3 regions of the Pseudomonas sp. P1_A1 genome follow, and region 2 is predicted to be linked to each of the others. Evidence: predicted binding sites of a transcription regulator. Region 2 holds the regulator's gene; each other region holds the start of a gene.

Region 1 (11,794 bases), on a different contig from region 2:
GAGTCAGGATTTTGCGGGGGGCGACCAGTTGCGTCGTGACCAGGGCGGCCAGGGCATTTTCTTCGCTGCCGAAGCGGGCCAGCAGGGCGGCTTGTTTCTCGGGGGAAAGGCGATTCCAGATGTCGATCATCTTCTCGGCGGTGCCGATCAGGACGCTGGCCTGGGCTTCAGTGAAATCATCGCTCATGGTGCGGGCTCGCGGTTCAGGCAGTGTGGAAAGCGCATGTTAGCGCTTTCCACACGGTCTGGCATTGCAGGTGTATCAGTCTTCTCTGTCGGCCTGGCGGCGTTCAGGTGCTTCTTTCGGCTCGGGCTGTTGGGCGCCGGCTTGTTGCGTGGTTGTCTGCTCAGTTTCGTGCAGGCTTGGGAAGGGGAGATTAGGGATCTCGTGCATGTTTCGCGCTCCTCGCTAAGTCTGTTGATAGATCTGGTAGATCCGCGCTTTTAAAAAAGCCTGGGCAGGATACAGCAGGAAAAATGACAAATAGACTTTATATCCGCATGTTGCGACGGATGGAATTGTCTAGACAGGTCAATGGGATAGGCTCAATTGATCGTTCCCACGCTCTGCGTGGGAGCGTGGGAGCGTGGGAACGATCAGTGGGAGGGGGTTACTTGCAAACGTCAGCGATGGCCTCGGCCAGCAGGTCCAGGCGTGTCGCATCGATCCCCGCCACGTTCGCCCGGCCCGAGCTGACCATGTACACACTGTGATGTTCGCGCAGTTGCTTGACCTGCTCCGGCGACAAACCGGTGTAGGAAAACATCCCGCGTTGCACGCCAATGTGCGCAAACCGCTCGCGCAACCCGTGGGGTTCGAGCGCTTCGACCAGACCGTTGCGCAGCTGGGCGATGCGCAAACGCATGGCTTCCACTTCGTCGGCCCAGCGGCTTTTCAACTCTGGATCGCCAAGGATGGTCGCGACTACGGCAGCGCCGTGATCCGGCGGTGTCGACCACAGGTTGCGGGCGATGTTGGCCAGTTGGCTGCGGATGTCCACCAGCTTGTCGGCGGTTTGCGCGCAGACAATCAGCGCACCGATGCGGTCGCGGTACAGGCCGAAGTTCTTCGAGCAGGAACTGGTGATCAGCACTTCCGGCAACTCGGCGGCGAACAGCCGGGTCGACCAGGCATCTTGCTCCAGGCCATCGCCGAATCCCTGATAGGCGAAGTCGATCAGAGGCAGCAAGTCGCGACTGCGCACCACATCCAGCACCCGGCGCCAATCGTCATGGGACAGGTCGAAACCGGTCGGGTTGTGGCAGCAGGCGTGCAGCAGCACCACATCGCCCTTCGGTGCTTGATTGAGCACCGCCAGCATCGCTTCGACATCGAGGCGGTTATCGCTGCCCACGTACGGGTAGTGACTGACCTTGACCCCGGCCGTCGCGAAAATCGTTTCGTGGATCGGCCAGGTCGGGCTGCTCAGCCACACGCCACGGCCCGGCAGGCATTGGGCGATGAAGTCGGCGCTCAAGCGCAGCGCGCCGGTGCCGCCCGGCGTTTGGGTGGCGCCGGCCCGTTGCTCGGCGATCAGCGCCGAATCGGCGCCCAGCACCAACTCGTTGATGACCTTGCCGAACGCCGCATCGCCGTGGCCGCCGATGTAAGTCTTGGTGGCCTGGCGATCCACCAGGCGCTGCTCGGCAAGCTTCACCGCTTCAAGGATTGGCGTCAGGCCCTGGGCGTCTTTGTAGACACCCACGCCAAGGTCGAACTTGCGCGGGTTAGGGTCCTGCGCATAGGCCTCCATCAGGCCGAGAATCGGGTCGCCGGGTACTCGGCCGATGGCGTCGAAGTGCATTATTTGCGGCCCTCGGCGTCTTTGGCCACTTCGTCAGTGCGCGCGGCCATGATGAAGTCGTTGCGGTGCAGGCCCTTGATGGAGTGGCTCCACCAGGTCACGGTGACTTTGCCCCACTCGGTTAGCAGGCCCGGGTGGTGACCTTCGGCCTCGGAGATTTCACCGACGGCGTTGGTGAACGCCAGCGCGTGCTTGAAGTTCTTGAACAGGAAAACTTTTTCCAACTGCATCACACCGTCGCGCACTTCGATGTTCCAGTCAGGGATCTGTTTGATCAGGATCGGCAGTTCTTCGTCGCTGACCTGAGGGGCATCGGCGCGGCAGGCTTCGCAATGGGCTTGGTTCAATGTGGACATGATGAGTTCCTGAAATCTGATTATTGGAATTCGACCGTCAGTACCGCCACGCTAAACCAAAGCGTCGGATCCTGACAGGCTCACTTGATTCTAAAAGCTGCGGATCAAGCGGCTTTTGGCGGAAATTTCGGTGCGTGCAACCCAAGCTGCATGCCTTGTTTGACCATGCCCATGATGTCTTCGTGGGCCAGATCGAACAGGCGCTTGAGGTTCGGCAGGACAAAGTACAGCGGTTGCAGAATGTCGATGCGATACGGCGTACGCATGCATTCCAGCGGGTCGAAGGCCTGATGTTCAGGTGCGTCCGACAGGGCGTAAACAGTTTCTTTCGGCGAGGACAGAATGCCGCCGCCATAGATGCGCAGGCCTTGCGGCGTGTCGACCAGGCCGAACTCGATGGTCATCCAGTACAGGCGCGCCAGGTACACGCGTTCTTCCTTGGAAGCCTGTAGGCCGAGTTTGCCGTAGGTGTGGGTGAATTCGGCGAACCAGGGGTTGGTCAGCAACGGGCAGTGGCCGAAGATCTCGTGGAAAATGTCCGGCTCTTGCAGGTAATCCAGTTCTTCGCGGGTACGAATAAAGGTCGCTACCGGAAACTGCTTGTTCGCCAGCAATTCGAAAAAGGTCTGGAAGGGAATCAGCGCGGGCACTCGGGCAACTTGCCAGCCGGTGGTTTCACCGAGGACTTTGTTGATTTCACCGAGTTGCGGAATGCGGTCGTGGGGCAGACCGAGTTTTTCAATGCCGTCCAGGTATTCCTGGCATGCACGACCCTCGACCACTTTCAGTTGGCGAGTGATCAGCGTATTCCACACCGCGTGTTCTTCAGCGGGGTAGTCGATAAAACCTTGCGCATCGGGCTCGCGAGCCACGTATTGCGTCTGCTTCATACTGCTCTCCTGCTAGGGGATACGTTCTTGTTTTATGTCCTGCTCTGGAATTAGAGATACGCCAAGGTGTGCGACTTTGCAGCAGGTGATCCGCGGCTTATGTAGGAAAAGCCCAAGCTTTTTGTAAAGTATTCGTTACGGTTTTGCTGCTGTAGCGTAAGTATTGATATTTCCGTGTTTGAAATGGATCACGGGTGTCACATAATCTTGACGACTAACTTGGCGTTCGCGCAGAAATTTCCTTGCGTCGGGCCTCGATCACCCCTGTTACGAGCCTTTATATGCGTATCAAAGTCCACTGCCAGAACCGCATCGGTATCCTGCGCGACATTCTCAACCTGCTGGTCGAGTACGGGATCAACGTCGCTCGCGGCGAGGTGGGCGGTGAGCATGGCAATGCGATCTATCTGCATTGCCCGAACCTGATCAACATTCAGTTCCAGGCGTTGCGGCCGAAGTTCGAGGCGATTGGCGGGGTATTCGGCGTCAAGCGTGTAGGGCTGATGCCCAGCGAGCGTCGGCATATGGAGCTCAATGCCTTGCTCGGTGCCCTGGAGTTTCCGGTGCTGTCGATCGACATGGGCGGCTCCATCGTCGCGGCCAACCGTGCGGCGGCGCAGTTGCTCGGGGTGCGGGTGGATGAGGTGCCGGGGATTCCGTTGTCGCGGTATGCCGAAGACTTCGACTTGCCGGAACTGGTGCGCGCCAACAAGTCGCGGATCAACGGCTTGCGGGTCAAGGTCAAGGGCGACGTGTTTCTCGCCGACATCGCGCCGCTGCAATCGGAGCATGACGAAAGCGAGGCCATGGCCGGTGCGGTGTTGACGCTGCACCGGGCGGACCGGGTGGGCGAGCGCATCTATAACGTGCGTAAACAGGAGTTGCGCGGCTTCGACAGCATTTTCCAAAGCTCGAAAGTGATGGCGGCGGTGGTTCGCGAAGCGCGGCGCATGGCACCGCTGGATGCGCCGCTATTGATCGAAGGCGAAACCGGCACCGGCAAAGAGTTGCTGGCGCGGGCCTGTCACCTGGCGAGCCCGCGTGGGCAATCACCGCTGATGGCGCTCAACTGCGCCGGCCTGCCAGAGTCCATGGCCGAGACTGAATTGTTTGGCTACGGCCCCGGCGCCTTCGAAGGGGCGCGGGCCGAAGGCAAGCTTGGGCTTCTGGAACTGACGGCGGGCGGTACGTTGTTTCTCGATGGCGTCGGCGAAATGAGCCCGCGCTTGCAGGTGAAATTGCTGCGCTTTCTGCAGGACGGTTGCTTCCGTCGTGTCGGCAGCGATGAAGAGGTCTATCTGGATGTGCGGGTGATCTGCGCGACTCAGGTGGACTTGTCCGAGCTGTGTGCTCGCGGTGAATTTCGCCAGGATTTGTACCACCGCTTGAACGTGCTCTCGCTACACATCCCGCCACTACGCGAATGCCTCGACGGCCTGGCGCCGCTGGTGGAGCACTTCCTCGATCAGGCCAGTCGACAGATCGGTTGCCCGCTGCCGAAACTGGCGCCGGCGGCGATGGAACGGCTCAGTCACTATCACTGGCCGGGTAACGTGCGGCAGTTGGAAAACGTTTTGTTTCAGGCGGTTTCCCTGTGCGAGGGCGGCACGGTCAAAGCCGAGCACATTCGTCTGCCGGACTACGGCGTGCGTCAGCCGCTTGGCGATTTCTCCCTCGAGGGCGGGCTGGACGAGATTGTCGGGCGCTTCGAGAAAGCGGTGTTGGAGCGCTTGTATTCCGAGTATCCGAGCAGTCGGCAACTGGGCAAGCGGTTGGGGGTTTCCCATACCACCATTGCCAATAAGTTGCGGGAGTATGAGGTCGGCAAAGAGCCGGGTGTTTAAACCTGTGACTGATCGTTCCCACGCGGAGCGTGGGAACGATCAGAGATCTTTTGCTTTGTTGCCGCGAAGCGGCATAACACCGCCGGTTTTTCGTCTTCGATACATTCCCCCAATCCCCTCTAAACCCCTCAAGTCCTTTGTTTGCCGGGCCCGGCGCCGCCAGAAAAAAGTTGGTCTGCAAATTGCTTATGGCTCAGCAGTACAGCGGTGGGCGGCAAACGTCCGGCATGCAGAGGAAAGAGTGTGGACAAGTACCTTTATGTGGCAATGACCGGCGCCAGCCAGAATGCACTGGCGCAGAAGGCTCATGCCAACAACCTGGCGAACATCTCTACCAATGGTTTTCAGAAGGACCTGGAGCAGGCCCGTTCGATGCCGGTGTTTGGTGACAGCTTTCCGGCGCGTGCGTTTGCCATGAGCGAACGTCCGGCCACCGACTTCTCCCCGGGCGCGCTGGTGGAAACCGGTCGTGACCTCGATGTCGCGGTGCAAGGCAACGGCTGGATCGCCGTGCAGAACCCCGATGGCGGTGAGAGCTACGTGCGCACCGGCAGCCTCAACGTTGACGCCCTGGGCGTGTTGCGCGCCGGTAACGGCATGCCGGTGATGGGTAATGGCGGGCCGATTGCCGTGCCGCCCGAGCAGCAGATCGAAGTCGGCGAAGACGGCACCGTCAGCATCCGCGCGATGGGCGAAGGCCCGCGGGTGATGGCCGAAGTCGACCGCATCAAACTGGTCAACCCGGACTTCAAGAACATGACCAAAGGCCTGGACGGTTCGATCCACACCAAGGACGGCAAGCCGGCGCAAGCCGATGCCGGCGTCAAACTGGTGTCCGGGTTCCTCGAGTCGAGCAACGTCAATGCCGTGGAAGAAATGACTTCGGTACTGGCGCTGGCCAAGCAGTTCGAGCTGCACATCAAGATGATGAACACCGCCAAAGACGATGACCAGGCCATGGCTCGGGTCTTGCAGATCAGCTAATTATCAGAACGTCGCGCCGTAAAACAGGCGCACGAGGAGAATCGAATGCTTCCGGCTCTATGGGTTGCCAAAACAGGTCTGTCCGCCCAGGACACCAACCTCACCACCATTTCCAACAACCTGGCGAACGTATCGACCACGGGTTTCAAACGTGACCGCGCCGAGTTCCAGGACTTGCTGTATCAGATCAAACGCCAGCCAGGCGCCCAGTCGACCCAGGACAGCGAACTGCCGTCGGGTCTGCAAGTGGGTACCGGTGTGCGCATCGTCGGCACCCAGAAAAACTTCACCGCCGGCAGCCTGCAAACCACCGAGCAGCCATTGGACATGGCCATCGACGGTCGCGGTTTCTTCCAGATCCTGCAGCCCGATGGCACCACGTCCTACACCCGTGACGGTACCTTCCACCTGGATTCCAACGGCCAGATCGTCAACGCCAGCGGCTTCGCCCTGGAGCCGGCCATTGTCATTCCGAACAACGCCCAGACGTTCACCGTTGGCCGTGACGGCACCGTGTCCATCACTGTTGCCGGCAGCCCGGCCGCCCAAGTGATCGGCAACCTGCAAACCGCCGACTTCATCAACCCGGCCGGTCTGCAAGCGGTGGGTAACAACCTGTTCCTGGAAACCGCTGCCAGTGGCGCGCCGCAAGTCGGCACCCCGGGCCTGGCCGGTTTCGGCACCACGCTGCAGAACACCCTGGAAACATCCAACGTCAGCACCGTTGAAGAGATGGTCAACATGATCACCACTCAGCGCGCCTACGAGATGAACTCCAAGGTGATCTCCACCGCCGACCAGATGCTCTCGTTCGTAACGCAGAATCTGTAATCAAGTCTATGAGGCGGCCATGAGGTCGCCTGCAACACCGTGAGGTAGGGTCATGAATCGCTTTGTATCTGTTCTGGCACTGAGTGGGGTCGCCGCGCTGGCGGGGTGCGTCGGTCCGACGCCAAAGCCCAATGACCCTTACTACGCCCCGGTGTTGCCGCGCACGCCGCTGCCGGCTGCCGCCAATAACGGCTCGATCTACCAGGCCGGTTTCGAACAGAACCTGTACAGCGACCGCAAGGCGTTCCGGGTGGGTGACATCATCACCATCACCCTGAACGAGCGCACTCAGGCGAGCAAGAACGCCAACTCGCAGATCGACAAGACCAGCGACACCAGTGTCGGTCTGACCTCGCTGTTCGGCTCCAGCCTGACCACCAACAACCCGATCGGTGGCAACGACTTGAGCCTGAACGCCGGCTACAAAGCTGATCGTGCAAGCAAGGGCGACAGCAAGACCGGCCAGAGCAACAGCCTGACCGGTTCGATCACTGTGACCGTTGCCGACGTGTTGCCCAACGGCATCATCGCTGTGCGCGGCGAGAAGTGGCTGACCCTCAACACCGGTGACGAGCTGGTGCGGATTGCCGGCCTCGTTCGTGCCGATGACATCGCCACCGATAACACCGTGTCGTCGACCCGCGTCGCCGATGCGCGCATCACCTATTCGGGCACCGGTGCATTTGCCGATGCGAGTCAGCCAGGCTGGTTCGACCGTTTCTTCCTCAGCCCGCTGTTCCCTTTCTAGGTGGCTTTTCTGGTGAGCATGTTGAACTTCAAACACCTGATGGTGGGCGCCCTGTTGCTGTCCGTAGCCTTCGACGTTCAAGCCGAGCGGCTGAAGGACATCGCCAGTATTTCCGGCGTGCGTTCCAACCAATTGATCGGCTATGGCCTGGTGGTCGGGCTTAACGGTACCGGTGACCAGACGACCCAGACCCCGTTCACCCTGCAGACCTTCAACAACATGCTCTCGCAGTTCGGCATCAAGGTGCCGGCAGGTTCCGGCAACGTGCAATTGAAGAACGTTGCGGCCGTGTCGATCAGCGCCGATTTGCCAGCGTTCGCCAAGCCGGGTCAGCAGATAGATATCACCGTAGCGTCCATCGGTAACTCCAAGAGCCTGCGCGGCGGCACCTTGCTGTTGACGCCGCTCAAAGGTATCGACGGCAATGTCTACGCCGTGGCTCAGGGTAACCTGGTGGTCGGTGGTTTCGATGCCGAAGGTCGTGACGGTTCGAAGATCACCGTCAACGTTCCGTCAGCCGGTCGCATCCCCGGCGGTGCGTCGGTCGAGCGTGCAGTGCCGAGCGGTTTCAATCAGGGCAACAGCCTGACCCTGAACCTCAACCGTTCGGACTTCACCACGGCCAAGCGCATCGTCGACAAGATCAACGACATGCTTGGCCCTGGCGTCGCCCAGGCCATCGATGGCGGCTCGATCCGCGTGACCGCGCCACTCGATCCGAGCCAGCGTGTCGACTATTTGTCGATCCTCGAAAACCTCGAAGTCGACCCGGGCCAGGCGGTGGCGAAAGTCATCATCAACTCGCGCACCGGCACCATCGTGATCGGCCAGAACGTCAAGGTTTCCCCGGCCGCCGTGACCCACGGCAGCCTGACCGTGACCATCACCGAAGACCCGATCGTCAGCCAGCCCGGCCCTCTGTCCAACGGGCAGACGGCGGTCGTGCCGCGTTCACGGGTCAACGCTCAGCAAGAAGCCAAGCCGATGTTCAAGTTCGGTCCGGGCACCACCCTCGACGAGATCGTTCGTGCGGTGAACCAGGTCGGCGCGGCACCGGGTGACTTGATGGCGATCCTCGAAGCGTTGAAACAGGCCGGCGCGTTGCAAGCCGACCTGATCGTGATCTGAGGGCGGCGATCATGGATATGCGCAAAAGCGGTCTGGTCAGCAGCAGCGATTCGGGGTCCTACTCGGACCTGAATCGTTTGAATCAGCTCAAGGTCGGCGACAAGAACAGCGATGCGAACATGCGCAAAGTGGCGCAGGAATTCGAGTCGCTGTTCCTCGGCGAAATGCTCAAGTCCATGCGCTCGGCCACCGAAGCGCTGGGCAAGGATAATCCGCTCAACACGCCGGCAGCCAAGCAATACCAGGAAATGTACGACCAGCAGTTGGCCGTTTCCCTGTCCCGCGAAGGTGGCGGTATTGGTCTGGCTGATGTGCTGATGCGCCAGATGTCGAAGAACAAGCCGTTGGCGCCGGGTGAGGCCGCCGCAGCGTCTGCCGCCAAGCAAGCCGCCGCGAAGGCCGCCGTGGAAACACCGATTGCCGCCGGTACGGTCGCCACCAATGGGCCGCTGTCGCGCCTCAACGGCGAGCGCCCGTTGTGGGCTTCACGCGCGGTGAGGGCGCCGGCAGGGGCGGGCGAAGGCGCACACCGCAACGACATGGCGCTGATCAATCAGCGGCGTCTGGCGCTGCCACCGAAACTGGCCGACCGTTTGCTCGCAGGGCTGGTGCCGTCAGCATCGACCACGGCGACAACCGCCACCGCAACGCAGAACAAAATCCAGGTGCCGCCGAGCACCACGACCGGTTCCGGCCCGCTGTACAACGGCGATTGGCTGGCTTCGCAAACGGATACGACCTCCAGCGGGCGCCTGCAGATTTATGGTCGTGCCATGGCTCAAATCCCCCTGGCGCCGGCGAAGAAAGCCTTCAGTTCCGCCGACGAATTCGTCAACACCATGCTGCCAATGGCCAAAGAAGCCGCCGACCGTATCGGTGTCGATCCGCGTTACCTGGTGGCACAGGCCGCCCTGGAAACCGGTTGGGGCAAATCCGTCATGCGTGCCCAGGATGGTAGCAGTAGCCACAACCTGTTCGGGATCAAGGCCAGTGGTAACTGGAAGGGCGATTCGGCGCGGGCGATCACCAGCGAATTCAGAAATGGCCAGATGGTCAAGGAGACGGCCGAGTTCCGTTCCTACGCCTCGTACAAGGACAGTTTCCATGACCTTGTGACGCTGCTGCAAAGCAACAATCGCTATCAAGATGTGCTGAAGTCGGCCGATAACCCAGAACAGTTTGTACGCGAGTTGCAAAAAGCCGGGTATGCAACCGACCCGGATTACGCAAGCAAGATTTCGCAGATAGCCAAGCAGATGACGAGTTACCAAAACTACGCTGCAGCGGGCGCTTCCACTACGCCTTTATAGGCACAAGGCATAAGGTTTGAATCATGAGTTTGCTCAACATCGGGATGTCGGGTTTATCCGCTGGCCAAAGCGCGTTGATGGTGACCGGTAACAACATTGCCAACGCCGACACCGCAGGCTACTCGCGTCAGCAAACCGTGCAGGGCAGCAAGGCCTCGAATCAGTTCGGCAATGTCTACATCGGCACCGGTACGACCCTGGCCGATGTGCGTCGGGTGTACAACAGCTACCTCGATGCGCAACTGCAAACCACCACCTCGCTCAACAGCGACTCGGCTGCCTACGCCGGGCAGATCAGCCCGCTCGATGCCTTGCTGTCGGACAGCGGCACCGGCCTCAATGGCGCCCTGACCAAGTTCTTTGCCTCGGTACAGAACGTCAACGCCAAACCGGGCGACGATGCTTCCCGCCAACTGCTGCTCAGCGATGCGCAAGCCCTGAGCAACCGGTTCAACTCGATCTCCAGCCAGTTGACCACGCAGAACGCGAACATCAACGGCAATCTGGAGAACATGGCCGATCAGGTCAACAAACTGGCGACCACCGTGGCCCAGTTGAACCAGAAGATCTCCGAAGTTTCCAACGCCGGCGGCCAGCCCAACGACTTGCTCGACGCGCGCAACGAGACCGTGCGCCAGTTGTCCACCTTCACCGGGGCGCAAGTGCTCGAGCGTGACGGTAATCTCGATATTTACCTGGGCAGCGGTCAGCCGCTGGTCATGGGCAGCACCGCCAGCAAGCTGGAAGTGGTGCCGAGCAAAGACGACCCGTCGCGTTCGGCCATTCAGCTCAATCGCGGTTCGAGCACCATCGACATCACCTCGGTGATGACCGGTGGCGAAATGGGCGGCTTGCTGCGTTATCGCAGCACCGTGCTGGACCCGGCCATGAACGAGCTGGGGCGTGTGGCGCTGGTCGTCGCCGATCAGATGAACACCGTCCAGGCCCAGGGCATCGACAAGAACGGTGACTTCGGTTCGAACCTGTTCAACAGCATCAACACTGCCGCGCAAATGGCTCAGCGCAGCGTTGCCACGGTCGGCAACAGCGCCGGCTCAGGCAACTTCGATGTGAGCATCGAGGACAGCGGCAAGCTGACCATCAACGATTACAAGGTCACCTTCACCAGCGCCACCAACTACACCGTGCAGCGTCTGCCTGAAGGCACCGCCATGGGCGCGTTCAGCACGCTGACCACGCCACCGCCGGTGATCGATGGTTTCTCCATGACACTTTCCGGTGGCACCGCAGCCGCCGGCGACACGTTCAAGATCACCCCGACCCGCAACGCGGCGACCAACATCAAGACCGAGATGACCGACTCCAAACGTCTGGCCATCGCGGCACCATTGGGCGCGGCCATTGCCGCGGGCGGCAGCGGCACACTGACGATTCCGGCCAGCGGTCAGCCGACCCTGACCACCAAGTTCGACGTCTACGACACAGCGACCACTACCACGATCCAGAACGGCCTGAAGACTTCGACGCCGGTCAAAATCGTATTTGGTGCGACCGGTGGTACGACTCAGACCTACCAAATGCTCGATGCCCAAGGCAACTCGCTCAGCAGCGGCACCATCGTGCCGGGCCAGAACAATACGCTGAGCCTGACCATTCCACTGGTCGACGCCACCGGTGCCGCGATCAATGATCCGGGACCGCCGATCGTGCAGCGCACTGTGTCGTTTGACATGACCGTGGCCGGCTCGCCTGGCAACGGTACCGCGATCAACGTTTCGCTCAGCCAGCCGGGTTCGCTGGACAATCGTAACGGCACCACACTGGCCGCCTTGCAGACCAAACAGACCGTGGACACCGGTTCGGCCAGTAACGGTATTTCCCTGAACGACGCCTACGGCAAACTGGTCGAAGGCGTCGGCGCCAAGGCTGCGCAAGGC
Region 2 (11,794 bases):
CAATTGCTCAGCGGCGCGGATTTCAAGGTTGGCAAGCTCAGCGGTTTCGGCACCACCCTTGATCAGGCGTCGGTGCAGTTGACGCGCAAGCCGGCCGCCTGGGCGCTGCAACTCGACAGTCAGCAGGCCAAGGGCACCGTCGGTATCCCCGATGCGAAAGCCGCACCGATTGCAGTCAATCTGCAATACGTACGTTTGCCGGCGCCAGACCCGACGGTGCTGGCAGACGAGAATTCGCCGGACCCGCTGGCCACCGTGGACCCGAGGAAGATCCCGGCGCTGGATATCACCATCAATCAGCTGTTCCAGGGCCAGGATCTGGTGGGTGGCTGGCAATTGAAAGTCCGTCCGACCGCCAAGGGCATTGCCCTTAATACGCTGGATCTGGGCCTCAAGGGCATCTTCCTGCAGGGCAGCGGCGGTTGGGAAGGCACGCCCGGCAATTCCAGCAGTTGGTACAAGGGCCGGGTCAGTGGCAAGAACCTCGCCGACGTGCTCAAGGGCTGGGGCTTTGCGCCGAGCGTCACCAGTGAAGAGTTTCACATGGATGTCGACGGTCGCTGGCCCGGCTCACCGGCGTGGCTGGCCACCAAGCGCTTCTCCGGCACTCTTGATGCATCGCTCAATAAAGGTCAGTTCGTTGAGGTCGAGGGCAGCGCCCAGGCTCTACGGGTATTCGGCCTGCTCAACTTCAACTCCATTGGCCGCCGCTTGCGCCTGGACTTTTCCGACCTGTTCGGCAAAGGCCTGAGCTATGACCGGGTCAAAGGGCTGTTGGTCGCGAGCAACGGGGTCTACGTGACCCGTGAGCCGATCCGGCTGACCGGCCCGTCGAGCAATCTGGAACTCAACGGCACCCTGGACCTGGTGGCTGATCAGGTCGATGCCAAGTTGCTGGTGACCTTGCCGGTGACCAACAATCTGCCGATTGCCGCGCTGATCGTCGGTGCACCGGCCGTCGGCGGGGCGCTGTTCCTGATCGATAAGTTGATCGGTGACCGCGTGGCGCGCTTTGCCAGCGTCAGATACACGGTCAAAGGTCCGTGGAAAGAGCCGAAAATCACCTACGACAAGCCTTTTTGAATTCTTTTTGAAAAAGCACTCTTTGGGCCTATGGAGTAGCATGTTTTCATGCGACGCCGATTACCCCTGTAGGAGCTGCCGCAGGCTGCGATCTTTTGACTTTAAAAGTCAAGGTCAAAAGATCGCAGCCTCGTTTCACTCTGCAGCTCCTACAGGTATGCGTAGATTTCACATAGGGAATAGGCCATGTCTGTAGCAGTCATTCAAATGGTCAGCCAGAGCGACGTGCTGGCCAATCTGGCCCAGGCCCGTCGTCTGCTTGAGCAAGCGGCGTCCGGTGGCGCGCGGCTTGCCGTGCTGCCGGAAAACTTCGCTGCCATGGGCCGTCGCGACATTGCCGACATTGGCCGCGCCGAAGCGCTGGGCGAAGGCCCGATCCTGCCGTGGTTGAAACAGACCGCCCGCGACCTCAAGTTATGGATAGTGGCCGGCACGTTGCCGTTGCCGCCGGCGGATCAACCGATGGCCAAAGCGCATGCGTGCTCGTTGCTGGTCGATGATCAAGGCGAGACCGTGGCGCGGTACGACAAGCTGCACCTGTTCGACGTGGACGTGGCGGACAATCGCGGGCGTTATCGCGAATCCGATGACTATGCTTATGGCAGTGGCGTGGTGGTTGCCGATACGCCGGTCGGTCGAGTCGGCCTGACGGTGTGTTACGACTTGCGCTTTCCGGAGCTGTACAGCGAATTGCGTGCAGCCGGCGCGGAATTGATTACCGCCCCGTCGGCCTTTACCGCGGTGACCGGCGCGGCCCATTGGGACGTGCTGATTCGCGCGCGCGCCATCGAGACTCAATGTTACGTGCTCGCGGCCGCCCAGGGTGGCACTCATCCGGGACCGCGAGAAACCTTTGGTCATGCCGCGATAATCGACCCATGGGGGCGCGTGCTGGCACAACAGGATCAGGGCGAGGCCGTGCTGCTGGCCGAGCGCGACAGCAGCGAACAGGCGTCCATCAGGGCGCGGATGCCGGTGTCCACTCACCGGCGCTTTTTCTCGCAGGGCGCTCAGCGACCTGCATCAGAACGACGAATTTAAGGCGTAAAGCATATGAGCGAGTTGTTGTCCTCTGTCAGTGAACACCTTCTGGCGCCCGGCGGCGTAACGATCGAGAGCCTGCAAGGTGTGCTTGGCGATCTGGCCGGCCCGGGCATCGATGCCGCCGACCTGTATTTCCAGGGGCAGATTTCCGAGTCCTGGGCGCTGGAAGACGGGATCGTCAAGGAAGGCAGTTTCAACCTCGACCAGGGCGTCGGCGTGCGTGCGCAATCGGGTGAAAAAACCGGTTTCGCCTACAGCAATGCGATCACCCTCGAAGCGCTGGGCGCGGCGGCCCGTGCGGCCCGTTCGATCTCCCGGGCCGGGCAGAATGGCACCGTGCGGGCGTTCACTACCCAGGATGTCGCTCAGTTGTACGGGCCGGGCAACCCGCTGGAAGTGATGACCCGCGCCGAGAAAGTCGAGCTGCTCAAGCGCATCGACGTGGCGACCCGCGCCCTCGACCCGCGTATCCAGCAAGTCACCGTAAGCATGGCCGGGGTCTGGGAGCGGATTCTGATCGCCTCCACCGACGGCGGCCTGGCGGCGGATGTGCGGCCGCTGGTGCGTTTCAACGTCAGCGTGATCGTCGAGCAGAACGGTCGTCGTGAGCGCGGCGGCCATGGCGGTGGCGGTCGTACCGATTACCGTTATTTCCTCAGCGAAGACCGCGCCATGGGCTATGCCCGTGAAGCGTTGCGTCAGGCACTGGTGAATCTGGAAGCGATCCCGGCGCCGGCCGGTACGTTGCCGGTGGTGTTGGGTTCGGGTTGGTCCGGCGTGTTGCTGCACGAAGCCGTCGGTCACGGTCTGGAAGGCGATTTCAACCGCAAGGGCAGTTCGGCCTACAGCGGGCGCGTGGGCGAGATGGTTGCATCGAAGCTTTGCACCATCGTTGATGACGGCACCCTCGCCGGCCGCCGAGGTTCGCTGAGCGTCGACGACGAAGGCACGCCGACCGAGTGCACTACGCTGATCGAAAACGGCGTGCTCAAAGGTTATATGCAGGACAAGCTCAACGCGCGCCTGATGGGCGTGGCCCGCACCGGCAACGGTCGTCGCGAATCCTACGCGCACCTGCCGATGCCGCGCATGACCAACACTTACATGCTCGGTGGTGAAAGCGACCCGGCGGAAATCATCGCCTCGGTGAAAAAAGGCATCTACTGCGCCAACCTCGGCGGCGGTCAGGTGGACATCACCAGTGGCAAGTTCGTGTTCTCCACCAGCGAGGCGTACCTGATCGAAGACGGCAAGATTACTGCCCCGGTCAAAGGCGCGACGTTGATCGGCAACGGGCCGGAAGCCATGAGCCGGGTGTCGATGGTTGGTAACGATCTGGCGCTGGACAGCGGCGTGGGAACGTGTGGCAAGGATGGGCAGTCGGTGCCGGTGGGTGTCGGCCAGCCAACGCTGAAAATCGATGCGATCACCGTGGGTGGCACAGGATCGTAAGGGGCTCTTGAAAACGTGAAGCTTCGGGTGAGTTGCGAGGCAACTCACCCGATTCGGGACTTAACGCAAACCGCGTTGAGTCTCGTCCAGCTCACGGATGTACTTGAAGATTTTACGGCTCGAAGCCGGTGGCTTGTTGGTCGCCAGTTCGTGCTGGGCCTGACGGATCAGGGAGCGCAATTGTTGACGATCGGCCTCCGGGTAATCGACGACGAACTTCTCCAGGACGGCGTCGTCGCCTGCGATCAAGCGATCGCGCCAGCGTTCCAGGCCGTGGAAACGTTCGTTGTACTGCCGGGTGGAGGCATCGAGTTGATCGAGCAGAGTGAGAATGGCGCCAGTGTCCTGATCGCGCATCAGCTTGCCGATAAACTGAAGGTGCCGTTTACGCGCGATGTTCGCGGTGTGCTTGGGCGCATCGGCCAGAGCCCGGCGCAAAGCGTCGGTCAACGGCAGTTTTGCCAGCAGGTCAGGCTTGAGTGTTGTAAGGCGCTCGCCGAGGTCAACCAGAGCATGCAGCTCGCGTTTGACCTGGGATTTGCTTTTTTCTCCCGTATCGAGGGAGTCGTCGTAAGAATCAACCATGGTGGCCGTCCGCAAAGAAACGCCGCCATGATAACCAGTCGGGGGCCGCTTGTCCGGCCCGGTCGCTCGATGACCGTTACCGAAAGCAGAATTTGAGTGGAGAACAGCATGAGTGCAGTTGAAAGCGTCGGCCCACAAGCGTTGCCGGCACTGCAAGAGCAAGTCGAGCAGATCATTGCTGAAGCCAAGCGCCAGGGCGCCAGTGCCTGTGAAGTGGCGGTGTCGCTGGAGCAGGGCCTGTCGACCACGGTGCGTCAGCGGGAAGTCGAAACCGTTGAGTTCAACCGCGATCAGGGCTTTGGCATCACCTTGTATGTAGGGCAGCGCAAAGGCTCGGCCAGCACCTCGGCCAGTGGTTCGGAAGCGATTCGCGAAACCGTCGCTGCTGCGCTGGCGATTGCCAAGCACACGTCTGAAGACGAAGCCGCAGGCTTGGCGGATGCCGCGCTGATGGCCAAGGAACTGCAGGATTTCGACCTGTTCCACCAATGGAGTATCACACCGGAGCGAGCCATCGAGCAGGCCCTGGCCTGTGAAGCGGCCGCGTTTGCCGCCGACAGCCGGATCAAGAATGCCGACGGCACCACCCTCAGCACTCATCAGGGTTGCCGTGTGTACGGCAACAGCCACGGTTTTATCGGCGGTTACGCTTCGACCCGTCACAGTCTCAGCTGTGTGATGATCGCTGAAGCCGATGGCCAGATGCAGCGCGATTACTGGTACGACGTGAACCGTCAGGGCAACCTGCTGGCCTCCCCGGAGAGTATCGGCCAGCGTGCCGCACAACGGGCGGCGAGCCGTCTGGGTGCGCGCCCGGTGCCGACCTGCGAAGTGCCGGTGCTGTTTTCCGCGGAACTGGCCGGTGGCCTGTTCAGCAGTTTTCTCTCGGCGATTTCCGGCGGCAGTCTGTATCGCAAATCGTCGTTCCTCGAAGGCACGCTGGGGCAGAAACTGTTCCCGGAGTGGCTGACCATCGACGAGCGTCCGCACTTGATGCGTGCTTTGGGCAGCTCTGCCTTCGACGGCGATGGCCTGGCGACCTACGCCAAGCCGTTCGTGGAAAACGGCGAGCTGGTGTCCTACGTGCTTGGCACCTATTCCGGTCGCAAGCTGGGCATGCCGAGCACCGCCAATGCCGGCGGCGTGCACAACCTGTTCGTCACCCATGGCGACGAAGATCAGGCGGCCTTGTTGCGCCGCATGGGTCGTGGCCTGCTGGTCACTGAATTGATGGGGCAGGGCCTGAATATGGTCACTGGCGATTACTCCCGTGGCGCGGCGGGTTTCTGGGTCGAGAACGGCGAGATCCAGTTCGCGGTCCAGGAAGTGACCATCGCCGGCAACATGCGCGACATGTTCAAGCAGATCATTGCGGTCGGTAATGACCTGGAATTGCGCAGCAACATTCGCACCGGTTCGGTGTTGATCGAGCGGATGACGGTGGCGGGCAGCTAAGCTGCGATTGCTGCACAAAAAAAACGCGCCACCCCATCGGGTGGCGCGTTTTTTGGGTCATTGGATCGCAGCCCGTAGGAGCTGCCGAAGGCTGCGATCTGTTGCTGTTTATTCGCCTTCGTCGAAGTAATTGTTAATCAACTTCACCAATGCCTGCAGCGCCTCGTCAGCCTGCTCGCCTTCGGTACTCAGGTGGATTTTGGTGCCCTTGCCAGCAGCCAGCATCATCATGGCCATGATGCTTTTGCCGTCGACTGCGGTTTCTGGCGTTCGTCCTACCCTGATCGTGCAATCCTTGAACTGACCGGCGACTCCGACAAATTTGGCAGACGCGCGGGCATGCAGGCCCAGCTTGTTGATGATTTCGATTTCCAGAGCAGGCATCGCGATGTGAATCCTTTAGCTGAGGTCGCGGTGGCGAACCTGGACGTTCTTCAGGGATTGTTGCAGGACCTGGCCCAGACGTTCGGTCAGGTAGACAGAGCGGTGATGCCCGCCGGTGCAACCAATGGCAATGGTGACATAGGCGCGGTTACTGGCGGCAAAGCGGGGCAGCCACTTGAGCAGGTAGGAGGAAATGTCCTGGAACATCTCTTCAACATCCGGCTGCGCCGCCAGGTAGTCGGCCACTGGTTGATCGAGCCCGGACTGTGCCCGCAGCTCCGGTTTCCAGTAAGGGTTAGGCAGGCAGCGCACGTCGAACACCAGATCGGCGTCCACCGGCATGCCACGCTTGAACCCGAAAGACTCCACCAGAAACGCAGTACCGGGCTCCGGCTGATTCAGCAGGCGCAGCTTGATGGTGTCGCGCAACTGATACAGGTTCAGATTGGTGGTGTTGACCTTGAGGTCGGCCAGATCGGCGATCGGCCCCAGCAGATTGGTTTCGTCCTCTATCGCTTCCGCCAGCGATCGATTGGCGCTGCTCAGCGGGTGACGACGGCGTGTTTCCGAGAAACGTTTGAGCAGGGTTTCTTCGTCGGCGTCCAGGTACAGCACATCGCACTGGATATGCCGGCTGCGGACTTCTTCCAGCAGTTCGGGAAACCGTGACAGATGACTCGGCAAGTTGCGCGCATCGATGGACACCGCCACCAGCGGTTGTGCCAGTTCGGTATGAATCAGCGCACGCTCGGCCAGTTCCGGCAGCAGACCGGCAGGCAGGTTGTCGATGCAGTAGTAGCCGTTGTCCTCGAGAACATCGAGGGCAGTGCTTTTACCTGAGCCGGAGCGGCCGCTGACGATGATCAGGCGCATGATTAGTGACCGTTTTGCTCGTCCAGGACAACCTGATACAAAGCTTGGTTGCTTAGGGCGCTGCGCAGTTTTTCACGCACCTCCTTGCGATCAAGCATGCTGGCGATCTGGCGTAGCAGTTCCAGGTGCGCATCGGTGGCTGCTTCCGGGACCAGCAGTACAAACAGCAGGTCAACCGGGGCGCCGTCGATGGCGTCGAAATCGATGGGTGCATCCAGGTGCATCAAGGCACTGATGGGCGATACGCAGCCCTTGAGACGGCAGTGGGGGATGGCGATACCGTTGCCAAAACCGGTGGAACCGAGTTTTTCACGGGCGACCAGACTCTCGAAGACATCCTGCATGGCCAGATCCGGCACTTCGCGATGGATGAGGTTGGCAATTTGCTCGAGGGCTTTCTTTTTACTGCCGCCCGGCACGTTCACCAGGGAACGGCCGGGGGTCAGGATGCTTTCAAGTCGGATCATGGGTTGGGAGTGTTAACGACCGGTCGCGCCCTGGAGGAGGCTCTGGGTCTTTTCCTTATGCTTTTTGAGTTGTTTATCCAGCTTGTCGGTCAGTGCGTCGATCGCTGCGTACATATCGGTATGTTCCGCGTTAGCGACCACCTCATTGCCGGGAATATGCAGTGTGGCTTCGATTTTCTGCTTGAGCTTTTCGACCGTCATCGTGACCTGCACGTTGGTGATCTTGTCGAAATGCCTCTCTAATCGTTCGAGTTTTTCGCCGATGTAGGTGCGAAGAGGTTCGGTCACTTCCAGTTGGTGTCCACTGATGTTGACTTGCATACAGCTTCTCCTTCGTTGCCAGTGCATAAAGCGGTAGATCAGATGATCTACCACTGGAACGCTGTGGCGTGGCTCTACATCAACCGCTTGCGTTCGCTCGAAGGCGCGATTCCCAGGGATTCGCGGTACTTGGCGACGGTGCGGCGAGCCACCTGAATGCCTTGTGCCTCCAGTAAACCAGCGATCTTGCTGTCACTCAACGGCTTTTTCTGATTTTCCGCGGCAACCAGTTTTTTGATGATCGCGCGGATCGCCGTGGACGAGCATTCACCGCCTTCGGAGGTGCTGACGTGGCTGGAAAAAAAGTATTTCAGTTCATAGATGCCCCGTGGGGTATGCATGAATTTTTGCGTGGTCACCCGTGAAATCGTCGATTCGTGCATGCCCACCGCTTCGGCGATGTCATGCAGCACCAACGGTTTCATGGCCTCGTCGCCGTACTCCAGGAAGCCGCGTTGATGCTCGACGATCTGGGTGGCCACTTTCATCAGGGTTTCGTTACGGCTTTGCAGGCTCTTGATGAACCAGCGAGCCTCCTGCAGCTGATTACGCATGAAGGTGTTATCAGCGCTGGTATCGGCGCGGCGTACGAAGCCGGCGTATTGGGCGTTGACCCGCAGGCGCGGTACCGACTCCTGGTTCAGCTCCACCAGCCAGCGCTCGTTGTCCTTGCGCACGATCACGTCGGGAACGACGTACTCGGCTTCGGTGGACTCGATTTGCGAACCCGGGCGCGGGTTGAGGCTCTGGACCAGTTCGATCACCTGGCGCAGTTCGTCTTCCTTGAGCTTCATGCGGCGCATCAGCTGGCTGTAGTCGCGGCTGCCGAGCAGGTCGATGTAATCGGTGACCAGGCGCTTGGCCTCGGTCAGCCAAGGGGTCTTGGCGGGCAGTTGGCGCAGTTGCAGCAGCAGGCATTCACCGAGGTTGCGGGCGCCGATACCGGCGGGCTCGAATTGCTGGATGCGGTGCAGGACGGCTTCGATTTCGTCCAGTTCGATGTCCAGTTCCGGATCGAAGGCCTCGAGGATTTCCTCGAGGGTTTCGTCCAGATAGCCCTGATTGTTGATGCAGTCGATCAGGGTCACGGCGATCAGGCGATCGGTGTCGGACATCGGTGCCAGGTTCAGTTGCCAGAGCAAATGGCTTTGCAGGCTTTCACCGGCCGAAGTACGGGTGGTGAAATCCCACTCGTCGTCATCGTTGCTCGGCAGGCTGCTGGCGCTGGTCTGGTAGACGTCTTCCCAGGCGGTATCGACAGGCAATTCGTTGGGAATGCGCTCGTTCCAGTCGCCTTCCTCAAGGTTATCCACCGTCGGGGCGGTTTCCTGGTAGGAGGGTTCCTGAATGTCGGCGTTGGGTTGCTGTTCGGCTTTGTCGGCCAAGGGGTCGGCATTATCGAAGTCGTCGCCTTCTTCCTGGCGTTCGAGCATCGGATTGGACTCCAGGGCCTCCTGGATTTCCTGTTGCAGGTCCAGGGTCGACAATTGGAGCAGGCGGATGGCCTGTTGCAGCTGCGGTGTCATCGTCAGCTGCTGGCCCATTCTCAAGACTAGCGATGGTTTCATGGCAGGGGCTTAACACCTTATTCGCCGGCGCACATGCGCCATCCACTACAGGGCGCCGAAGCGCCAAACATAAGCAAATTATATGCCTGAAACTGAAGTGTTTGCCTAGAGCGCTGTAACAATAAAAAACTATTGATTTTTTATTGAGACGAGCACCGAGGCGACTGACCAGGCACCTCAGCGCTTACAGGCGGAACTCATGGCCCAGATACACTTCCTTGACCAGTTCATTGGCCAGGATGGTGGCGGAGTCGCCTTCAGCGATCAGCTGGCCATCGTTGACGATGTAGGCGGTTTCGCAGATGTCCAGGGTTTCACGGACGTTGTGGTCAGTGATCAGCACGCCAATGCCTTTGGCCTTGAGGTGATGGATGATCTGCTTGATGTCGCCCACCGAGATCGGGTCCACGCCGGCGAAGGGTTCGTCGAGGAGGATGAATTTCGGGTTGGTGGCCAGTGCCCGGGCGATTTCCACCCGACGGCGTTCACCACCGGACAGGCTCATGCCAAGGCTGTCGCGGATGTGGTGAATGTGAAATTCCTGCAGCAGGCTTTCCAGCTCTTTGCGGCGACCGGCCTTGTCGAGCTCCTTGCGGGTCTCGAGGATGGCCATGATGTTGTCGGTCACCGACAGCTTGCGGAAGATCGACGCTTCTTGCGGAAGATAACCGATACCGGCCTTCGCGCGCCCATGCATCGGCTGGTGGCTGACGTCCAGGTCATCGATCAGTACGCGACCCTGATCGGCCTGTACCAGGCCCACGATCATGTAGAAACAGGTGGTTTTACCGGCGCCGTTGGGGCCAAGCAGGCCGACGATCTGGCCGCTGTCGATGGACAGGCTGACGTCACGCACGACCTGGCGGCTCTTGTAGCTCTTGGCCAGATGCTGAGCTTTCAGAGTTGCCATTACTGGGCCTTTTGCTCGTCGGTTTTCTTTTTCGGCTGGATCACCATGTCGATGCGCGGACGCGTCTCGGTGACTTTGTTACCCGTGGCGCGACCGGCGCTCGCAAGTTTCTTGACCGTGTCATAGACGATTTTCTCGCCCTGGGTGGTGTTGTTGTCCTTGTCGACAACTTTGGCCTTGTCGATCAGTACGACGCGGTTTTGCGCGGCGTGATATTGGATGGTCACGCCCCAACCCTGAACAGGCTTGGTGTCGCCAGCTGTTTGCAATTGCTCGAAGTACGCCAGGTTGCCCACCGAGGTCACCACGTCGATGTCGCCAGTCGGGGTGCGAGTGATGGTCACGGTGTTGCCGGTGACCTTCATCGAGCCCTGAGTGATGATCACGTCACCTTTATAGGTGGCAATACCATTCTTGTCGTCCAGCTGGGCGTCGTCGGCCTGGATGCGGATAGGCTGCGCTTGATCGGTCGGCAGAGCCCAGGCGCTCACGCTTCCCAGTGCTGCGCTCAGACCGAGCAAAATAGGGAGGGTTTTAACGAGCCTCATACTGTCCTCTTACGTTCGATAGCAGGTGTATCCTGCTTTCTTTCAAGTACGCTTTCATTCCGTTGCCTGTCGATACACCGCCGGCGCCGTCGATTCTAACGGGTTGATCGGTCTGCGCATATTGCTGCTGCGGGAACACTGTCATACGGGTGGTGGTAATCAGGGTTTTACGGTTTTTTTCGTCGAAACGCGTGATACGTACCGAGTCGATCAGCTCGACCTGGGTGCCGTCCGGATTGACTTCACCGTGTTCGCTCTGGACGTGCCAGGGGAATTCGGTGCCGCGAAACATGTTCAGGTCAGGGTTGGACAGCAACGTCACTTCCGTCGCCTTCAGGTGTTCGACCTTGTCGGATGTCATTTCATACTGCAATTTGCCGTCCGGCAGGTACTGCACGCTGTGGGCGTTGGTGGCGTAATAGTCGATCATGGTTTCATCGACATGCGCCACTGGCTTGTCGAGGAAGCGTTCCGGGCTGATATTCCAGTAGCCGACCGCAGCGAATAGCGCCGCGATGCAACCGAATATCAGGATGTTGCGAATCTTTTTGCTCAGCATGATGGGCTCACAGGTATGCGGCGTTGGCCGCATCGAGGCGGCCCTGGGCGCGCAGGATCAATTCGCAGAATTCGCGCGCGGCACCCTCGCCGCCACGGGCCTGGGTGATGCCGTGGGCGTGCTCGCGCACAAAGCTGGCGGCGTTGGCCACGGCCATGCCCAAGCCTACGCGGCGAATCACCGGCAGGTCCGGCAGGTCGTCGCCGAGGTAGGCCACTTGTTCATAGTTCAGGTTGAGTTGGGCAAGAAGCCCGTCGAGCACCACCAGCTTATCTTCTCGTCCCTGGAACAGGTGTGGAATGCCGAGGTTCTTGGCCCGTCGTTCGACCACCGGGGTCTTGCGTCCGCTGATGATAGCGGTCTGCACGCCGGCTGCCATCAACATCTTGATGCCTTGGCCGTCGAGGGTGTTGAAGGTCTTGAATTCGCTGCCGTCTTCGAGGAAGTACAGGCGCCCGTCGGTCAGCACGCCGTCGACGTCGAATACCGCCAGTTTGATCTGTTTGCCGCGTTGTAGCAGGTCCGTGCTCATTACATTACTCCAG
Region 3 (8,316 bases), on a different contig from region 2:
GCGCCTAGCATCGCCAGGAGCTTGAAGTCACCGTAGCCGATGCCGTCCTTGCCGGTGATCAGCTTGAACAGCCAGAACACCGTCCACAGCGCCATGTAGCCGGCCACCGCGCCCCAGAACGCGTCATGCAGTGATACGAAGAGCCCGAAGCTGTTGAGGATCAATCCCAGCCACATCAACGGCATCACCAGTACGTCCGGCAACAGTTGATGTTCGGCATCGATCAGGCTCATCGCCAACAGTCCCCAGCTCAGGACCAGCACCATGCAGGCCTGCCAGCCGAAACCGAAATGCCAGGCGACGAACGCCGACAGCAGGGCGCAGGCCAGTTCGGTCAGCGGGTAACGTTTACTGATCGGCGCCGCGCAGTTCGAGCATCGCCCGCGTAAAAACAGATAACTGAGTATTGGAATGTTCTCCCACACTCGAATCCGATGGCCACAGTGGGGGCACTCGGAGTGGGGCAGTATCAGGTTGTAAGTGGGGCCGGGGGCTTCGGCTGGCAAGTCCAGTACGTCATGGGCCTGCAGGCGCCATTCACGCTCAAGCATTTTCGGCAGGCGCCAGACCACCACGTTAAGAAAACTGCCGATCAGCAGGCCGATCAGCCCTGCGGTAATCACGAAGGCCAGCGGATTGAGGCTCAGAAAATCGTTCAAGGACATATCAGATCGCTGAGCCGAGTTGGAAGATGGGCAGGTACATTGCAACCACCAGCCCGCCGACGATAACCCCCAGCACCACCATGATGAATGGCTCCATCAGGCTGGTCAGGTTATCGACCATGTTGTCCACCTCGGCCTCGTAGAAACTCGCGACCTTGTCGAGCATGTCGTCCAGCGCGCCTGACTCTTCGCCAATGGCCGTCATCTGGATCGCCATGGTCGGAAATATGCCGGAGGTGCGCATGGAAAAATTCAGCTGCATGCCGGTCGAAACGTCCTGCTTGATGCGCAACACCGCTCGCTTGAACACGATGTTGCCGGTCGCGCCCGCCACTGACTCCAGGGCTTCGACCAGTGGCACGCCGGCGGCAAACGTCGTCGACAGGGTACGGGCGTATCGGGCCACGGCGGACTTGTACATGAGCGCGCCAACCAACGGCAGTTTCAGCAGCCAGGTGTCCGTCCGGTCGCGAAAGCCCGGGGAATTCTTGAAGGCATGGCGCAGGCCGAAGATCCCCCCAGCCAGCACGCCGAGTATCATCCACCACCAGTCCTGCATGAACTCCGACAAGCCGATGACCATCACGGTGAACGCCGGCAGTTCGGCGCCGAACCCCGAGAATACCGACTCGAACTGCGGCACAACCTTGACCAGCAGAATGCCGGTCACAATGATCGCGACGAACACCACGGCCAGCGGGTAGGTCATGGCTTTCTTGATCTTGGCCTTGAGGCTTTCGCTCTTTTCCTTGTAGGTCGCCACCCGTTCCAGCAGGGTATCCAGGGCACCGGCCTGCTCGCCGGCGTCCACCAGGTTGCAGTACAGCTCATCGAAATACTGGGGCTTTTTGCGCAGCGCCGCGGCGAAGCTGTTACCGGCGGCGACTTCCTGCTTCACCTCGTCCACCAGCTTGCGCATGTTCGGGTTATCGAAGCCTTCGCCGATAATCTCGAACGATTGCAGCAGTGGTACGCCGGCTTTCATCATGGTCGCCATCTGCCGGGTAAACAGGGCAATGTCCAAGGGTTTGATGCGCTTACCAGCACTGAAAATGGCCGCGGATTTTTTCCGCACCTTGCCCGGGTTGATGCCCTGCTTGCGCAACTGGGCCTTGATCAGCGCGGGATTTTGTCCGGTCAACTCGCCGGTCATTTTCGCGCCTTTGCGATCCGTGCCTTCCCAGGCATACACGCTGATTTTCGCTGCTTTGACCGCCATATTCAGTCCTTCGTGACCCGGTTGATTTCTTCAAGGCTGGTGATGCCTTGCATGGCCTTGAGCAAGCCCGAGGTGCGCAGGTCGTTGAAGCCGTCCTTGCGCATCTGGAGGTCGATCTCCAGTGAATTGCCTTCGGCCATGATCAGCCGTTGCAGGTCAGGGGTGTTCTTTACCACTTCATAAATCCCCACTCGCCCTTTGTAGCCAGCGTTGCATTGATCGCAACCGACCGGTTCATAGATCGTGAACGAGCCGATGCGTTCCTCGGGGAAGCCTTCCTTGAGCAGCGCCTCGCGGGGAATCTCGATGGGTTTCTTGCAATGGCTGCACAACTTGCGCGCCAGGCGCTGGGCAATGATCAGGCTGACCGAGGTCGCGATGTTGAAGCCCTGAATCCCCATGTTGTGCAGGCGGGTCAGGGTTTGCGCGGCGCTGTTGGTGTGCAGGGTGGAAAGCACCATGTGCCCGGTCTGGGCGGCTTTGATGGCAATTTCGGCAGTTTCGAGGTCGCGGATTTCGCCGACCATGATCACGTCCGGGTCCTGGCGCAGAAACGAGCGCAACGCTTGGGCGAAATCCATTCCCTGCCTGGGATTGACGTTGACCTGGTTGACGCCCTCCATGTTGATTTCCACCGGGTCTTCGGCAGTGGAGATGTTGATGTCGACGGTGTTGAGGATATTCAGCCCGGTATAGAGCGACACGGTCTTGCCTGAACCGGTGGGCCCGGTCACCAGGATCATCCCCTGTGGTTGCTTGAGGGCGGCCATGTACAGGTCTTTCTGCTCCGGCTCATAGCCGAGGGCATCGATGCCCATTTGCGCGCTGGACGGATCGAGGATCCGGATCACCACTTTTTCGCCCCACAGGGTCGGCAGGGTGTTGACCCGGAAGTCGATGGACTTGCTCTTGGACAGGCGCATCTTGATCCGCCCGTCCTGGGGTTTGCGCCGCTCGGAGATGTCGAGACTGGCCATGACTTTGAGCCGGGAAGCAATGCGGTTGGCCAGTTGCGTTGGTGGCTTGGCGACTTCATGCAGGATGCCATCGGTGCGCATCCGCACGCGGTAGGATTTCTCGTAGGGTTCGAAATGCAGGTCGGAAGAACCGCTCTTGATCGCATCGAGCAACATCTTGTGGACGAAGCGCACCACGGGCGCGTCATCGGTGTCCTGTCCGGCGATGACGTCCTGTTTCTGGTCATCGACCGACTCGATGTCCAGACCGTCGAGGTCGACATCGGCCATCTCTTCCAGGCCGGTGGCGTGGCTGTCGAAGAATTTTTCGATGGCGTCGCTGAGCTTGTCTTCTTCGACCAGGATGGCTTCGGTATTCAGCCCGGTACTGAACTGGATGTCGTTGATGACCTGTTGATTGCTCGGATCGGAAACCCCCACGAACAGTTTGTTGCCGCGTCGCCAGAGGGGCAGGGCGTGGTGCTGGCGGATCAGTTTTTCGCTGACCAGCCCCTTGGGTTGGGTGTCTTTGTCCAGGCAGTTGAGGTCCAGCAGGGCCATGCCGAAATGCTCCGAAGCCACCTCGGCAACCTGCCAGCTTTTCAGCAGTTTGTTTTGCACCAGATAACTGACCAGTGAGACTCGATCGCGTTGGGCTTGCTGATAAGCCTGTTGCGCACTTTGATCAGTGATCAGCTCGGCCAGCACCAATTGCTTGGCCAGACCGCTAAGGGCAATGTCATTCATTGGGATTCCGGACACAGGCGGTTAATGACTTATAGCCTAGTCAAGCAGTGGAGCCAAACCAGCCGAGGTGAGGTGACAAAAAGTGTCAGAAAGTGCGGATCCTGGGAGTAGGAAAGGTCTTTGTCGTGATCCCGAGCCCAGTCTGCAGGGGCGCATACGACTTGGCATGAGCTGTGCTGTACCCTCTACAGATCATGAGATTTCGACTCATGCATGGAGCCTGTCTATGAAAAATCAAAATGGTTTTACCCTGATCGAACTGCTGATCGTGGTGGCGATCATCGGGATTCTGGCGACGTTTGCGTTGCCGCAGTACTCGAAGTACCAGGCGCGAGCGAAGGTTACCGCAGCGCTGGCAGAAATCTCGGCACTGAAAGTCCCTTTTGAAGACATTATCAATCAAGGTACCGATCCTACCCTCGCCCTGATCGGCGGTACGGCGACTACAGGTAATTGCACAATTACGGCATCGGGTACCGCCTCTAGCGGTGTGGGCACTATTGGCTGCACGATCCTCAATGCTCCAGGGCCTGTGCTCAGCAAAACCATTACGCTTTCGCGTACCCTCGCCGGTGGCTGGACATGCGCCACGACGGTTCTACAGGAGTACGCCCCTAAAGGCTGCACCGGCGCCTGAGCCCTATCACCAGGCATAAACAATGCCCCGCTTCTCACGACGCGGGGCTTTTTTTTATGGGGCATTTGGGAGCGATTTGGATGATCGCGAAAACCACCGGCAATTCACGACTTCAGGCCCGCGTTAAACCCGCATGTTGCATGTCGATAATTTCAGAGTCATGCATTTTGCATGATTTCGAAAATTGTCATTGTTGCTAAATTATTGATTTATATGTATTTATTTTTTATCGAGCAGTTGGCACAGCGTTCGCACTCTCTCTGGTAACCCTGCTGACAAGACGACACGCAGCAGACTTTCCAGAAGAACAGGAGTTACTCGTATGAAGAAGTTCGCTATCGCTGCCGCTACTGCTACCGCGCTGACCTTGACCATGACCAGCGCTGCATTTGCACAGACCACCCAGACCACCCAGGCTCCCATGACGCTGGCCGCCGGTGAGGTGACCAAAGCCAAAGAGGCTACTTCCGATACCTGGATCACGACCAAAGTCAAAGCAGACCTGGTGACCGAAAAAGGCATTCCAGGCACTGATATCAAAGTCGAAACCAACAAAGGCGTCGTGTCGCTGTCCTCTACCGTTGCGGTGACTGACGCTCAGAAAGCAACCGCCGTGGCTATCGCCAAGAAAATCAAAGGCGTCAAAGCGGTGTCCGCTGATGGCCTGAAAGCCGAGTAAGGCAAGGCTTCTCGCCTGGACCGGGAGAAGATGCGGCAGGCGGGCCAGGTCATACGTCTGTCGCTTTTTGAGAGTTCATGCGAAAGGCCATATGGACGTGGCCGTTACAGGCCCCGACATTCGTGTCGGGGCCTGTTCTATTGGGAGCAACGCAAAAAACTGTGGGAGCGAGTTCAGTTACCGCGTTTGCTGGTGATTTGAACCAACCGGTTTCCTTCAAAGCGCAGGTACTGGTACATCCCGCTGTTGGGCCCGTAGGTCCATTCCTCGACCTGAAACTCTTCCCGTCGATTGGCGCTGCGCTTGTAGCCAAGCAGGTCGCGGGCGACGGGCTCTCCGCATTTTTGCAGTACTTCGCTGGACCTGTCCCCGACGCTGATCAATTGACTGCCGCAGCGCAGGGTATCGGCCGCCGCGGCTTGGCCGGCAGCCAATACCAGGGCCAGGCTCATAAGCCATTGCGCGCCCATCACTCGGCATCCAGATGCATGGCCGTCACCACGCGGCCATCGCTTTCGGCCTCACCGAGGTTGGCGTCGATGAAGTACACACGGTCATCGGCCAACTGTCCTTTGTCCACCAGATAGTCCTTGATGCTGCTGGCCCGTTCCTGGCCCAGCTGACGCAACAGAACCTCGCTGGAGCTCCAGAAACCGATCACGCTTTCACGCATTTTTTTGTTGCGTTCTTCCTTGCCCAGATCCTTCCATTCCGCGGGCGGCTGGATCTTGAGGCGCGTGCGGTAGATTCCTTCGAGCAGCGGGCCTTTCTCGCTGTCCGGCACTTCCAGCATGGAGGCCTGGGCCGGCACTTTGTCACCGCGGCGCTGGAGCATTTTGTAGTAGTTGTACTGGTATTCCCGTTCCAGGCGTTGCTCGGCGAGCAGCGGGCCGTCGCTGCTCTTGGCGGCAGTGCCTTCGATTTCCAGGCGCAGGGCCGGACGTTCCTTGAGCGCCTGGGACAGTTTGATCAATGTCGCTTCGGCTTCCTTGTTCAAGTCACTTGAACCTGGTGCAAACGCCACGGTACCCAGGTCCTCTGAACCACCGCCGCTGACCAGCCCGCCAATCATTTTGAACGGCGCCGCGGCCGCCTTCACGATCAGATTGCGCAGGGTCTGCCAGATGATCGGCATGATGCTGAACTGTGGGTTGTTCAGGTCGCCGCTCACCGGCAGTTCGATGGAAATCTTCCCATCGACATCCTTGAGCAGGGCAATCGCCAGTTTCAGCGGCAGGCTTACTGCATCCGGACTGTCGACTTTTTCACCCAGTTGCAGCTGCTCGACCACCACTTTGTTTTCGGCCAGGAGCTGACCATTGGTGATCTTGTAATGCAGATCCAGATTGAGCCGGCCCTTGCGGATGCGGTAACCGGCGAACTTGCCGGAATAGGGCGTCAGGGTGGTCAGTTCCACCCGTTTGAAACTGGTGGCGATGTCCAGGCTGGCCATCGGGTCGAACGGGTTGACCGAGCCCTTGATGGTCACCGGCGCATAGCGGTCGACCTTGCCTTTGACGTCGACGCTGGCCGGTTTTACGTGGCGGCTGTCGATGGTGCCGATGTTCCCGTTCAGTTGTTGGACGGCCGTGGCGAAGTTCGGCGTCAGGCTGAAGTCGGCGAAGTTTGCCGAACCGTCATTGATGGCAATGCCGCCGATGTGGATGCCCAGCGGTTTTTCTTTTCCGGCTGCCGGTTTGGCTGCGGCGGTTTTGGTCGGTGCGGCGCCGGAGTCGGCCGGTTGCGGGATCAGCAGGTCATCGATGTTGGTGGTGCGATCATCGTTGATCATGAAGCGCGCATAGGGCTGGAACAGGTTGACCTTATCGATCGACAGGCTGTCGCCGTGCTGATAGTTCAGGCCTTCGAGCACCAACTGCTGCCACTTGAGGAAGTCGCGGGTTTTCAGGGTGTCGAGGGTATGCAACTGATCGATCTGGGCTTTACCTGTGACGCTGAACGCCAGCGGCTCGGTGCTCTTCAGGTCGACCGCCAGATCACTGCCCAGCATGCCGCTGCGCAGTTCGAGGCGAATGAACGGGTTGATGTAGGACTGGGCGACGCGCAGGTCGATATCCCTGGTCTGCACGTTCAGTTTGGCGCTGATCGGGGCCAGATTGACCGTGCCGTCCGCCATGATCTTGCCTTGCTTGCCCACGCCCGTATCGAGCTTGAGGTTGAAAGGGGAGCCATTGAGGCTGTCGAAATTCTGCAGGTCCAGGTTCAGCGGGCCGAGCTCCAGCGCTACGGCGGGTTGTGCCTTGCGGTCGGCCAGGTGCACCTGATAATTACGCAGTTGCACGTCTTTGAGCAGTACCTGCCAGGGCTTGCTCGGCGCAGTCGGTTCGGGCTTCGGTGAATCGGCTGCCGCGGGTGTGCTGGTGGGTTCGGCGTTGGCTTTGGCCGCCTGTTTGGACGGCTGGCTGGCGAACAGTTTTTGCCAATCGAGTTGCCCATCGGCTTCGAGGGCGGCCCAGGTTTCCAGTTTCTGGCTGCGGATCTTGCCGACCACCACTTGCTGCTTGGCCAGGTCCACGGTGGTGTCGCTAATGTCCAGCCGTTCGAGCTTCGCCAGCGGTCGGCCGTCCGGAGCCTTGATGGCGAAAGGCGCGATGCTGACGGCGACGTTGCTCAGCAGCAGTTCAGTGCCCTTGTTCAGATTGAGTTTGTAGTCGGTGCTCAGGTTCAGGACGCCGTTTTCCAGGACCAGTGGCACAGCATCGCGCACGTAGGGCCAGAAAGATTTCATCTTGCCATCGGTGATTTTCAGCTTACCTTCAGAGGCGATCGGGGTCAGGCTGAAATTGCCGGTCCAGTCGATCTGCCCGCCAGCCGGGCCGACCGCGACCAGGGTCATGTCGGCGTTGTCGTCGGGCAGGGTGCTGAGGTTCTTCAGCTCGAAATCGAGTTTGTCGTAGAGGAATTCGATCGGCTCGCTGGGCCGGGCATCTTCGAAGTGCACGTAGCCGCCGGCCAGTTTGATCCGCTCCACCCGCAGCGGGAAGGGTTTGGCGTTCGGGTCGACCGGGGTCGGTTCGCTGGCGGGGATTTTGAACAGCCCGAGCAGGTTGAGCGTGCCGTCCTTGCTAAAGCGGATTTCGGTCTTGGATTTGTCCAGTTCGATATCGGACAGGTGCAGCGCCTTGGTCCACAGACTGTCGATCTGCAGGTTGGCGTACAGGCGTTCGAAGCCCACTTGTTCCTTGCCCGGCTCGCCGATGACCAAACCCCAAAGAGTCACTTCAAGGCTGAACGGGTTGAGTTCGATTCGCTGAATCGTCGCGGGCGTCGTGGCGTAGTTGGCCAATTGCTGGTTGGCAACTCGCAACGCGATGCCCGGCAAAATCAGAAACCCCAACAGGCTGTATAGAGCCAGGGCTGTTAACAAGGCGCCGATAGCGCGAGTCAATCCT

Evidence for each region. The regulator sigma-54, encoded in region 2, starts transcription at its own class of promoters, with help from an activator protein. The targets are predictions, from matches to a motif close to ANTGGCATNNANNTTGCTNT.
Region 1: AC1D2Q_RS16835 (flagellar basal body rod protein FlgF) is a predicted target of sigma-54. The motif match lies at 5,065-5,084, and genes of this name have one in related genera.
Region 3: AC1D2Q_RS19420 (pilin) is a predicted target of sigma-54. The motif match lies at 3,748-3,767, and genes of this name have one in related genera.

The regions. Positions count from the first base shown of each region.
Region 1 covers NZ_JBFTZE010000010.1:132,752-144,545, forward strand. The annotation lists gene AC1D2Q_RS16805 (hypothetical protein) at 1-187, opposite strand, end outside; gene AC1D2Q_RS16810 (hypothetical protein) at 263-394, opposite strand; gene AC1D2Q_RS16815 (amino acid aminotransferase) at 612-1,805, opposite strand; gene AC1D2Q_RS16820 (4a-hydroxytetrahydrobiopterin dehydratase) at 1,805-2,161, opposite strand; gene phhA (phenylalanine 4-monooxygenase) at 2,266-3,051, opposite strand; gene AC1D2Q_RS16830 (sigma-54-dependent phenylalanine hydroxylase transcriptional regulator PhhR) at 3,333-4,895, shown strand; gene AC1D2Q_RS16835 (flagellar basal body rod protein FlgF) at 5,139-5,879, shown strand; gene flgG (flagellar basal-body rod protein FlgG) at 5,925-6,710, shown strand; gene flgH (flagellar basal body L-ring protein FlgH) at 6,763-7,458, shown strand; gene AC1D2Q_RS16850 (flagellar basal body P-ring protein FlgI) at 7,477-8,586, shown strand; gene flgJ (flagellar assembly peptidoglycan hydrolase FlgJ) at 8,598-9,896, shown strand; gene flgK (flagellar hook-associated protein FlgK) at 9,920-11,794, shown strand, end outside.
Region 2 covers NZ_JBFTZE010000024.1:62,481-74,274, reverse strand. The annotation lists gene AC1D2Q_RS26825 (YhdP family protein) at 1-1,083, shown strand, start outside; gene AC1D2Q_RS26820 (carbon-nitrogen hydrolase family protein) at 1,270-2,124, shown strand; gene tldD (metalloprotease TldD) at 2,137-3,579, shown strand; gene yjgA (ribosome biogenesis factor YjgA) at 3,640-4,164, opposite strand; gene pmbA (metalloprotease PmbA) at 4,273-5,619, shown strand; gene AC1D2Q_RS26800 (HPr family phosphocarrier protein) at 5,728-6,003, opposite strand; gene rapZ (RNase adapter RapZ) at 6,019-6,876, opposite strand; gene ptsN (PTS IIA-like nitrogen regulatory protein PtsN) at 6,879-7,343, opposite strand; gene hpf (ribosome hibernation-promoting factor, HPF/YfiA family) at 7,356-7,664, opposite strand; gene AC1D2Q_RS26780 (RNA polymerase factor sigma-54) at 7,739-9,232, opposite strand; gene lptB (LPS export ABC transporter ATP-binding protein) at 9,417-10,142, opposite strand; gene lptA (lipopolysaccharide transport periplasmic protein LptA) at 10,142-10,690, opposite strand; gene lptC (LPS export ABC transporter periplasmic protein LptC) at 10,677-11,249, opposite strand; gene AC1D2Q_RS26760 (KdsC family phosphatase) at 11,257-11,781, opposite strand; gene AC1D2Q_RS26755 (KpsF/GutQ family sugar-phosphate isomerase) at 11,781-11,794, opposite strand, start outside.
Region 3 covers NZ_JBFTZE010000013.1:35,652-43,967, reverse strand. The annotation lists gene AC1D2Q_RS19435 (prepilin peptidase) at 1-665, opposite strand, end outside; gene AC1D2Q_RS19430 (type II secretion system F family protein) at 667-1,884, opposite strand; gene pilB (type IV-A pilus assembly ATPase PilB) at 1,887-3,587, opposite strand; gene AC1D2Q_RS19420 (pilin) at 3,814-4,224, shown strand; gene AC1D2Q_RS19415 (BON domain-containing protein) at 4,547-4,903, shown strand; gene AC1D2Q_RS19410 (DUF2845 domain-containing protein) at 5,077-5,373, opposite strand; gene AC1D2Q_RS19405 (DUF748 domain-containing protein) at 5,373-8,316, opposite strand, start outside.